One region of the Neoaquamicrobium sediminum genome, then DNA from elsewhere that is predicted to be linked to it. Evidence: riboswitches for the same ligand, from Rfam matches in the RefSeq annotation. Region 1 holds a riboswitch; the other holds the start of a gene.
What was found. Region 1 has a riboswitch for cobalamin ahead of V1479_RS20390 (DUF1636 family protein). Riboswitches for the same ligand answer to the same signal wherever they lie in the genome.
Positions count from the first base shown of each region.

Region 2: another riboswitch for cobalamin. It lies ahead of V1479_RS00055 (TonB-dependent receptor domain-containing protein); the one in region 1 lies ahead of V1479_RS20390 (DUF1636 family protein).

Region 1 is NZ_JAZHFV010000006.1:753,206-758,835, forward strand. It holds gene cobN (cobaltochelatase subunit CobN) at 1-947, opposite strand, end outside; gene cobW (cobalamin biosynthesis protein CobW) at 951-1,988, opposite strand; gene V1479_RS20390 (DUF1636 family protein) at 1,985-2,425, opposite strand; cobalamin riboswitch at 2,463-2,663, opposite strand; cobalamin riboswitch at 2,724-2,920, shown strand; gene V1479_RS20395 (CbtB domain-containing protein) at 2,952-3,128, shown strand; gene V1479_RS20400 (CbtA family protein) at 3,144-3,875, shown strand; gene cobU (bifunctional adenosylcobinamide kinase/adenosylcobinamide-phosphate guanylyltransferase) at 3,868-4,386, shown strand; gene cobO (cob(I)yrinic acid a,c-diamide adenosyltransferase) at 4,386-5,000, shown strand; gene cbiB (adenosylcobinamide-phosphate synthase CbiB) at 4,997-5,630, opposite strand, start outside.
Region 2 is NZ_JAZHFV010000001.1:9,201-14,830, forward strand. It holds gene V1479_RS00045 (ABC transporter ATP-binding protein) at 1-297, shown strand, start outside; gene wecB (non-hydrolyzing UDP-N-acetylglucosamine 2-epimerase) at 328-1,452, shown strand; cobalamin riboswitch at 1,496-1,699, shown strand; gene V1479_RS00055 (TonB-dependent receptor domain-containing protein) at 1,879-3,738, shown strand; gene V1479_RS00060 (ABC transporter substrate-binding protein) at 3,753-4,604, shown strand; gene V1479_RS00065 (FecCD family ABC transporter permease) at 4,601-5,602, shown strand; gene V1479_RS00070 (ABC transporter ATP-binding protein) at 5,599-5,630, shown strand, end outside.

The DNA of each region.
Region 1 (5,630 bases):
AGGACCACATGCATCGCAAGGTCTGGCGGCGCCAGACCGCGCTGGCCTTCCGCCCAGGCATCCCGCCTCGTCGTGGCAATCGCTACCTGAAACACCGGAAGGCCGATCTCGTCGAAGATGTTCTGCTCGCCGGGTTCGGCACCGGTGGCGAAAGCCGTCGCGGTGACCAGTAGCGACGGGGCGAAACGCTTCACCGCGTCCTTGAGCAGAGCCCGCGCCGCGTCGTCGCGTAGGCTCGCAACGAAAATGGGCAGAGCACAGATACCGCGCCCCGCAAGCGCATTCGCCAGCGCAACGATGGGCGCGACGTCGTCCGCCAGCAGCATCGATCGATAGAACAGCAGCGGCACGACGGGCCTGCCATCCGGAACGACCTGCTCGGGCGTAACGACACCGTCGCCCGGCAGATAATAGCCAGCCTTCGCGATGGGTGCCGCCGTCGCCGCCTCGACAGCGTGGCCGGCCAGCCGCGCCATATGGCGCAGCGCCGATGCGAGATTGTCCGACCCTCCCTCGCGGAAACAGGCCAGCAGGGCGTCATACTCGACGTCGGAAATAGTCGAGAGCCCGGCCAGCCGCTCGTCGCGCTCGCGGCATTCGCCCGGCAGCAGCGCAAGTGCGATGCCGTTTCGCCGCGCGGTTTCCGCCACCCTGTCGCAGCCGTAGCGCCAGTAGTCGTGGCCGCCGAGCAGGCGCACCACCACCACCTTCGCCTTCCCGCCGGCGCCATCGAGCCACAGGTCGACGGACATCGGATGCCGCAAGTCGCGCAAGGCCGCCAGCCGCAGCGAGGGCAACGCGCCGTCGGCGGCCTTCCAAGCCCGTGAAAGTGCAGCAAGGTCGCTGTCGGAGAAGGACAGCGCGATCATCTCCGCCGGCTGCATGGCCAGATCGACGGGATCGATCAGGTCGTCCAGAGAGGCCGAAGATGTCGCGAGGATGTGCATGGTTCAGGCGGCCAGCAGGCGCTCCACCGCCGCGCGGTCGAGCCCTTTCAGGCCGATCACGACGAGCCGTGTCGCCTTCTCTTCGCCGGCTTCCCAGGCGCGGTCGTAGTGATGCGAGACGCGCGGCCCAACAGCCTGTACCAGCAGGCGCATCGGCTTGCCCTCGACATGGGCGAACCCCTTCAGGCGCAGGACGTTCTCAGCCTCAGCAGCGCTTGCAACCTTGCGGGCAAGCTCCTCGGGGCTTGCGATCGCCGGAAGCTCGATGACGAAGGAGTCGAAATCGTCGTGCTCGTGATCTTCCTCGTCATCGTGGTGCGTCTTGCGGTTCTCAATGTCGTCTTCGACGGCGAGGCCGAGACCGAGGACCGCTCCGGCATCAATGCGGCCGTTTGCGACGGCTACGATCTTGACCGCGCGCGGCAGGTGCTCGGCCACCGCTGCTTCGGCCCGGCGTCTGGCGGCATCGTCCAGCAGGTCGCTCTTGGACAGCACGATCAGGTCCGCGCAGGCGACCTGATCCTCGAAGACTTCCTCTACCGGGTCTTCGTGGTCGATCGATTCGTCCGCGGCCCGCTGCTGTTCGAGCGCGTTGCGGTCGCCGGTCACCTCGCCCGCGGCAAGCGCGGGTCCGTCGACGACCGCCACCACGCTGTCCACCGTGACGCGGTTGCGCACGGCAGGCCACTGGAACGCCTGCACCAGCTGCTTGGGCAGGGCGAGGCCCGACGTCTCGATCAGTATGTGGTCGACCTGCGTGCCGCGCGACAGGATCTTGTCCAGAGCCGGCACGAAATCGTCGGCGACGGTGCAACAGATGCAGCCATTCGCCAGTTCGACGATGTCCTCCTCGGAGCAGTTCTCGACGCCGCAGCCGCGCAAAATTTCGCCGTCGATGCCAACATCGCCGAACTCGTTGACGATGACGGCGAGTTTCCTGCCGCCGGCATTCTCGATCAGGTTGCGGATAAGCGTGGTCTTGCCGGCGCCGAGAAAGCCGGTGATGACCGTGCAGGGGATGCGCTGGACCGAAGTGTTCATTTGAGATCCTGAAGGTTGGCTGCTGTGGGGACGCGGGCGATGAGGCCGCGCTTGAGCGCTTCGGGCCGATTGCGGAACGGCATGAAACCATCGGATGAGCCGGCAAAGAGCTCCGCGCCCGCAACGAGGTCTGCGGCGTTGTCGGTGTCGAGTTCACCGAAGATGTAGCTCCACGAGCCGGCGCGCAGCACGGCGGCGCTCAGGCCTCGCTTGCAGTTGCCGAGACAGGCGACCTGCCTGACGTCGACCGTGCTGTCTGCTGCGGCCTCGCGGGTGGCGTCGGCCAGCGCCGATCCGGGTCGTGGAAAGGTTTCGGCCGGCGTGCCTGGATAGCGGCAGGAACTGCAGACGATGATGGTGACCGCGGACGCGGTCTCGCTATCTGCCGAAGAGGCATCGAGGTCCGGCTTCAACTCGCCGGAAATTATGTCCGTCACATTGCGCTCCTTGCCCGGGAACACCCGCCGGGCGGTCAGGATTGGGTCTGCGACGGCAGGTCTCCTGGCTCACGGATCGCTGCTCCTGCCGCCTTCCCGAAGCACCCGCTTCAGTGGCATTCGACAGGAACTATCCGTCTACAGTTGCGGGGACAGCTACGGATTTGCCCGAAAGCGCACCGTATTCCCTCTTAGCCTGTCACCTCGCGGCGACAGGACCGTCGGCGTCCATTTAGGTCGCCCGAGGTAAGGCTGTCAACGCGGCTCGATTGAAGGTTGCGGCAGCCGATGATTGCGCTATGGTGAATACGTCGTCGGTTCCCGCAAGGGACCAGAGGGAATGCGGTGAGGGCCAACAGCGCCCGATTCCGCGGCTGCCCCCGCAACTGTAAGCGGAGAGCCTTTCCCCAAAAGCCACTGGAGCATTCGCTTCGGGAAGGCGGGGAAGGGCTGTGACCCGCGAGCCAGGAGACCTGCCGCCGGCCATCGAAACACGTTCCCTCGGGTGGAGGGGAAAGGACGAATCATGGCTACTTCATCTGGTGCAATTGCTGCGACATCGTCGCAGTCGCGCCTATTGCAACTCTCGCTCGCAGGTTTTCTAGGCCTTTTCATCACCGGCTTTGTGGGCTTCTCCCACATGGAGGTGGTGCACAATGCCGGCCACGACTACCGCCATTCGATGGCATTTCCCTGCCACTGAGACGAGAGTTAAGCCATGACCATTTTTCGTAACGTCGTGTTCGTCGCGGCGCTCGCCGGCCTGCTCGCAGGTCTCGTCATGACTGCCATGCAGGTTGCCTTCACGGTTCCCCTCATTCTCCAAGCCGAAGCCTATGAAGGCACCGGCGAAGAAGGTGCTGCGGCTGAAGAATCACACGATCACGGTGCAGCCGGGCACAGCCATGGCGACGAGGCCTGGATGCCCGCCGACGGGCTGGAACGAACCCTCTACACCGCCCTTGCAGCCATTGTGACCGGCATTGGCTTCAGCCTGCTGCTGGTTGTTGGATCCGAACTGGTTGGCGGGATCGCCGGCTGGCGGCAGGGACTATTCTGGGGGTTCGCTGGTTTCTCGGTGTTCACGCTTGCGCCCGGACTAGGCCTGCCGCCCGAACTGCCGGGCATGCCTGCCGCCGATCTCTTCGCGCGGCAGGCATGGTGGATCGGTGTCGTCATTGCCACGGCCGGTGGCCTCGCGCTTATCGCGCTGACGCGGTCGGCGGCGCTGGCGGCCCTGGGTGCCGTGCTGATCGTGCTGCCGCACGTCATCGGCGCTCCGCAGCCGGAGAGCCACGATACGCTGGTCCCGGCCCATCTCCACCACAGCTTTGTTGTGGCGGTGACCGTGACCAACCTCGTCTTCTGGCTGGCTCTCGGCGCCATGGTTGGCGTGCTGCGGCCGCGTTTCGCGCAGGGGCTCGGCGAGCCGCAAAGCAGCCTTGCCTGACCCGACTGGTACGCTGACTTTCGTCCTCGGCGGCGCGCGCTCGGGAAAGAGCCGCCACGCCGAGGAACTGCTGTCCGCAGAACCCACACCGTGGACCTATATCGCTACGGCGCAGGCCCTCGACGCGGAAATGGCGGAGCGGATCGCCCATCATCGCGCGCGCCGAGATTCTCGATGGCACACCGTCGATGCGCCACTGGACCTCGTCGACGCGCTGGAAGCGTTGCCCGGGGGTCGTCCGGTTCTTCTGGATTGCCTGACCCTGTGGCTGACGAATGTGATGCTGGCCGAGCGTGACGTCGAGGCCGAATCGCAGCGGCTGGCTGATGCCCTCGCCAGCCCGCATGGGCGCTGGGTTGTCGTCGCAAACGAGGTCGGGCTCGGCATCGTGCCGGACAACGCGCTTGCGCGCCGGTTTCGCGATGCTGCAGGTCGCCTCAACCAGATGGTTGCGGCGCGCGCTGATAGCGTGGTCTTCATGGTCGCCGGCCTGCCGATGAAAGTGAAGTGATGCGCGAGATCGACGAAAAGCAAGCCGAGCGCCACAAGGCCAAGATGGAGAAACGCAAGGCCGTGCAGGACGCCGAGGTCGCCGGCAAGACGGTCGAAAAGGGTCTTTTGGTCGTCAATACCGGGCCGGGCAAGGGCAAGTCGACTGCGGCGTTTGGCCTTGCCTTGCGCATGCTGGGACACGGTCGGCGGGTCGGTGTCGTGCAGTTTGTCAAGGGCGCATGGAAGACGGGCGAGACGCAGGCGCTCGAGCGCTTCGGAGACATGTTCGTCTGGCACGCGATGGGGGAGGGGTTCACCTGGGAGACGCAGGATCTCGCCCGCGACGTGGCCGCGGCCGAGCGCGCATGGGCGAAGGCGCAGGAGATGATGGCCGACGAGAGTTTCGGCCTAGTAATCCTCGACGAGCTCAACATCGCTCTGCGCTACGACTACCTCGACCTCGGCAGTGTCGTGGCTAACCTGAAGGCGCGCCGGCCGGACCTGCATGTCGTCGTCACCGGACGCAACGCAAAGCCCGAACTCGTGGAGGTGGCAGACCTCGTCACCGAGATGGGGCAGGTCAAGCACCACTTTGCCGCCGGCGTGAAGGCGCAGGCGGGCATAGAATTCTAGAGAGCCAGCACACTTGCGGCGCCTACGCCGGCGAGGCCGATCAGCAGCGCGTCGGCTGTCCGGTAGAGTCGCAGGGCGCGGCGGATATCGGCAGCGTCGGCTTCGCGGCGGCCGCCTTCGCCCATGAAGACGTCATCGACCAGAACGCCGCCATAGGAGCGCGGGCCTGCCAGTGCGAGGCCGAGCGCGCCGGCCATCGCGGCTTCCGGCCAGCCTGCGTTGGGCGACTTGTGACGCCGCGCATCGCGCCGGACCGCCCGCCATGCGCCCGACGGCGAAGCCCCCGGAAGCAGGGCGGCGGCGGTGCAGAAAAGCAGCGCGGAAAGCCGCGAGGCCGGCAGGTTGACCAGATCGTCGAGCCGCGCCGAGACCCAGCCGAATGCAAGGTGGCGTGGTGTCCTGTGGCCGATCATGCTGTCGGCAGTGTTGATTGCCTTGTAGGCAATGCCGCCGGGAAGCCCGGCAAGGGCCAACCAGAACGCCGGCGCGACCACGCCGTCGGAGAAATTTTCCGCAAGACTCTCGATTGCGGCACGGGAGACACCGGCTTCATCGAGGCTCTGCGGGTCGCGGCCGACGATATGCGAGACGGCTTCGCGGCCGGCCTCCAGCCCGCCGGCCTCGAGTGCG
Region 2 (5,630 bases), on a different contig from region 1:
ATGACCGCGTTGGAGGCCGACATCCTCCTGATAGACGAGGTCATCGGGGCCGGCGACAAGCGTTTCCATTCGAAAGCCGAGAAGCGACTGGAAACGTTCACAGCGTCCGGCGGCATAATCGTCGTTGCCTCGCACTCGACGGCCGTCCTGTCGGCGCTCTGCACACGGGCGGTCGTGATGCGCAAGGGCAGGATCGCGTTCAGGGGGTCCGTGCCGAAGGCATCCGCCTTCTTCACGGCAAGCGAGACCGGCGGCGCCACCGGAGACGATCCATCCGCCGAGCAGCCCGCTGCCTGACGACACGGCGCTAGAAACGCGGAGCAGCACTTGAAGGTAGCAATCGTATTCGGAACCCGCCCGGAAGCCATCAAGATGGCGCCTGTCGTGGCCGCGTTTCGCGCCGATTCCGCTTTCGAGACCCTCGTCTGCGTGACGGGGCAGCATCGCACGATGCTGGATCAGGTGCTCGGTATCTTCGGGATCGAGCCTGACATCGATCTCGACATCATGACGCCCGGCCAGTCACTCACCGACATAACCGTGCGTGTGCTGCAGGGTATGGAAAAGGTGATCCGCGAGCACAAGCCGGACGTCGTTCTGGTCCATGGCGATACGACCACGGCCATGGCGGCGGCGCTGGCGGCCTTCTACCATCAGGTGCCGGTAGGCCATGTCGAAGCAGGCCTGCGCACCCGCGACATCATGCGTCCGTGGCCAGAGGAGATGAACCGCAGCGTCATCGACGTGGTCGGACGCTGGCTCTTCGCGCCGACGCCGCAGGCGCGCCAAGCCTTGCTCGACGAACGGATCGACGCTTCGCGCATCGCCGTTACCGGCAACACCGTCATCGACGCGTTGCTGATGGCCTCCGATCTGATCGAGGGCGACGCGGCGAGGCAAAATGCGATCGCCTCGGATTTCACCTATCTCGATCCGGCCAAACGTCTCTTGCTGGTCACGGGGCATCGCCGCGAAAACTTCGGCGGTGGCCTGCGCCGCATGTGCGAGGCACTCGCGCGGCTGGCGAGGCGCGGCGACGTGCAGGTCGTCTATCCGGTCCATCTGAACGAGAACGTACAGCAGGCCGCACGCGAGACCCTGTCCGGCGTGGACGACGTCTTCCTGATCGATCCACTGGAATATCTGCCGTTCATCTACCTGATGCGTCGGTCGCACCTCATCATCACCGATTCCGGCGGCATCCAGGAGGAAGCGCCGTCGCTCGGCAAGCCTGTGCTCGTCACCCGCGACGTGACGGAGAGGCCAGAGGCAGTAGAAGCCGGCACCGCACGTTTGGTCGGAACAGATCCTGACGTCATCGTCCGTGAGGCGACCCATCTTCTCGATTCGCCCGAGGCGTACAGGCGTGTCAGCGAAATCACCAACCCCTACGGGGACGGCAAGGCCGCCCAGCGGATCCTCGAAGCGATCAGGATCGGCATTTCCCGTTGATCCAACGGCATCCAACTGCGTTGACGAGCGGCTTCGCACGCGATAGCACGATCTTGGAACTGGTTCCGCCGCGAGGCGGATGAAAATGGGAACGCGGTGCGGCCTTTGTGGGCCAATGCCGCGGCTGCCCCCGCAACTGTAACCGTTGAGCCAACTACCGGACATGCCACTGGCCTCGATCGGCCGGGAAGGTGGAAGGAGGCGATGACACGGGAGCCAGGAGACCTGCCGTTCCAGTCACCCAAGCCAGGATACGGGGTGTGTCCTAGCGCGGTCGTCCGTCGCGGTGACATCGAAAGTTGCCGCATGCCGGAAACGGCCGGGGTTCGATGTGCATTCGCCCGTCATAAGCCTCAAGCCTGAAACCGTCTGCGGTTCTGATGAAACCGGGGCGCGTAGCGCCCTTGCCTGGAAGCGGGGACAGACATGAGACAGTGGATTTTGACGGCAAGCGCGCTGGCGCTCGCATGTGGGGCGGCGCAGGGGCAGAGCGCGCTCGGTACGGACAACGACACGACCGTTCTGGACACGATCGTGGTAACGACGCCGTTGCGGCGCGAGACGCCGCTGATCCGTTCGACGTCGTCGGTGACGGTTGTCGACGAGGCGGAGATAGCAAGCTCGGCGGCGGCCGACTTGCCGTCGTTGCTCAAGCGCTACACCGGCGTTTCGATAACCAGCTACGGTGGCCAGGGCGCTTCATCCAACGTGCAGCTTCGGGGCATGTCCTCGACCCAGACGCTGGTGCTGGTCAACGGCGTGCGCACCGCAGCGGCAACAAGCGGCACCAGCTCGCTTTTCAATATTCCGCTGTCGGCGATCGAGCGTATCGAGATCGCCAAGGGGCCTCATTCTTCGCAATACGGCGCCGATGCGATGGGCGGCGTCATCAACATCATCACCAAGCGCGGCGGTGCCTGCGGTGACGGCCGCAATTTCTGCGGCAGCGTGACGGCGGGCGTCAGCCATCCGTGGGGTGCGCAGCTATCCGCAGACCTTCGTGGCGAGGTGGACGGCCTCGAATATTCGGTCGGCGGCGGCATCCTTGGCACGCGTGGCTACGACTTCACCCTGCCGACGACCTGGGGGCACGAACCCGATGATGACGGGTTCATGCAGGGCTCGTTCAATTTCTCGCTTTCCAAGCAGTTCGGCTGGGGCCGGCTCTATGCCGACGGTCTCTTCTCGCGTGGCCGCAGCCAGTATGACGCCACCGCTCCCGGCTTCAACGAGGTCGACACCACGACTTTCGCTGGCAAGGCCGGTGCAACCTTCGACCACACCGACGACTGGTCGTCGACGGTGGAATTTTCGAGCGGCGTAGACCTGAGCACGAATTTCCGTGACGGCGTGCCGGGCGAGGACGAATTTGACACGACCCGCTATGGCGTTCTTGCATCGACAGAAAAGAGCTTCACGACTGGACTGGTCGACCACACGCTGCTTGGCGGCTTCGAGGTCTATCGCGAAAGCGTCGACACCACCTTGCCGCTAGCCGTCACGGGCCGCACGCTTGCAGCCGGTTTCGCGCAATACTCGCTCGACTATGGCGCGCTTACCGTCGATAGCGGCATCCGCCACGACTACAACGAGCAGTTCGGTGATGCGACCACCTACAATATCGGCGCCAGCTACGAATTCGTGCCGGGCCTTGTCGGCCGCGCATCCTATGGTACGGGCTTCCGCGCCCCGACCTTCAACGACCTTTATTACCCTGGCTATTCCAATCCGGACCTGCGCCCGGAGAAGTCGCAGACCTACGAGGTCGGGCTAGCCTGGCAGCCGAACGCCGATACCAGCGTCGATCTCGTTTTCTACCAGACGTGGCTGCGTGACGCGATCGCCTCAATGCCGGCGACCTATATCCCGTTCAATGTCGCGCGTGCGCGCATCACCGGCTTCGAGGCATCTGTGTGGCACGCTTTCGACGAGCGCTGGAGCGGCAAGGTGACCCTCGACGTGCGCGATCCGGTCAATCTCGATAACGGGCTCCATATCCCCAACCGCGATCGCTTCAAGGCGGGCGCGGAGCTGAACTTCGCCGCCACCGACAAGCTCGACCTGTCGGCCAAGGTGCTCTACGTGGCCTCCAAGCACTCGAACGTGGCCAACACCACCAGGGCGCCGGACTATGTTACGGTCGATCTTTCCGCCAGCTATCGCTTCGATGAGAAGTCGACGATGAAGTTCTCGGTCGAGAACCTGTTCGATGAGACGTACGAGACTGTTGCGGGCTACCGCGCGCCGGGCCGGACGATCAATTTGAGCCTGACACGGCAATTCTGATCGGGAAACGCGCCGTGTTCATCGCCCGCGCCATAGTTGCCGTTTCCCTGACAATTGCTGCGGGGATATCGCCGGCGCGGGCGACCGACGCCGCACCAAGCCGCGTCGTCTCGATGAATGTCTGCACCGACCAGCTCGCCATGCTGCTGGCCGCGGAGGGGCAGCTCCACTCCGTTTCGCACCTTGCCGGCGATCCGGGCGTGTCCGTGCTGGCCGACGAGGCGGGACGCTATGTCGTCAATCACGGGCTCGGCGAGGAAATCTTCCTGATGCAGCCGGACCTGGTGATTGCCGGCACTTTCACCACGCGGGCAACCATCGACATGTTGCGGCGCCTGGGCTTTCGGGTGGAGGAATTCGCCCCCGAAGGCACGTTCGAGGGCGTGCGGGCCAACATACGCCGCATGGGCGAGTTGCTTGGGCGGCAGCAGCGCGCGGATGAATTGATCGCGGAACTCGATGCGGGGCTGGCGGAACTGGCACGCGAACCGGCGCCGCCGCTTTCCGTCGCGATCTATTCCGCCAACAGCTACACGTCCGGCGACGGCTCGCTGTCCAACGCCGTGATAGAGGCCGCAGGCCTGCAAAGCATCGCCGACCGGCTCGGGATCGTCGGCGTCCAGCGCCTTCCACTCGAGGAGCTCGTGCTTGCCAACCCGGATCTGGTCGTGCTCGGCGAACGCACTTACGACCGCCCAGCTCTCGCCCATCAGAATTTCCGGCATCCCGCCTTCACAGCGATCGCCTCGCAGGACCGGCTGGTGCGCATTCCCGACCGCTACTGGATATGCGGCGCGCCCTTCACGCTCGAGGCGGCGCGACTCCTGCGCGATGCGGCGAATGCCCATGCAGAGGCCGCGCGATGAGCGATCGCATCAGCTATGCGGCGGTGCTTGGCGCGCTTGCGGCGGCAACGCTTGCGCTGTTTTTCGTGTCGCTGACCACCGGACCGGCGGATGTCGGCTTCGGCGAGAGCATCAGGGCGCTTGTTTCCGGCGACGCCGACCTGCTGACCCTGGTGATGCGTGAGATACGCCTCCCCCGCGCGCTGCTGGGGTTGATGATCGGCGCGACCCTCGGTCTCTCCGGTGCGGTACTGCAGGGCTATCTGCGCAACCCGCTTGCAGAGCCTGGCCTCCTCGGCATCAGCGCTTCGGCCTCTCTGGGCGCCGTCGTCGCCATCTACACCGGTATCTCGGTTGCCTTTCCGCTCGGCCTGCCGCTTGCAGCCCTGGCGGGCGCCGTGCTGGCTGTGCTGCTGCTGCGCGTCATGGCCGGAGAGCGCGGCGGCACGCTCACGATCATCCTGGCAGGCGTAGCAATTTCGGCCTTTGCCGGCGCGATGACATCGCTGGTGCTGAACCTGTCGCCCAACCCCTTCGCCGCTACCGAAATCGTATTCTGGATGCTGGGCTCGCTCACCGACCGATCGATGACCCATCTGTGGCTGTCGGCCCCATTCATGCTTGCAGGCTGGGTGATGCTTGGCATGCTGACGCGGCCGCTTGACGTGCTGACGCTGGGCTCGGATGCCGCCGCAAGCATGGGGGTCGACATGCGTCGGGTCCAGTTCCTCGCCGTGTTCGGCACGGCGGCTTCTGTCGGCGCGGCTACCGCGATCGCCGGCGCGATCGGTTTCATTGGACTTGTGGTGCCCCACGTGCTGCGGCCGCTGGTTGGTGCCGTGCCATCCCGCCTGCTGCCAGCCAGCGCGCTGGGAGGCGCTACAGTGCTTCTTGCAGCAGACATACTCGTCCGCCTGATCGCACCCGGCCGCGACCTGAAGCTCGGTGTGCTTACCGCCATCGTCGGCGCGCCGTTCTTCCTGTGGCTCGTCTGGCGCACACGGAGGCGGATGCTGTGACGCTGCTGGCCCTTTCCAGTCTTTCGGC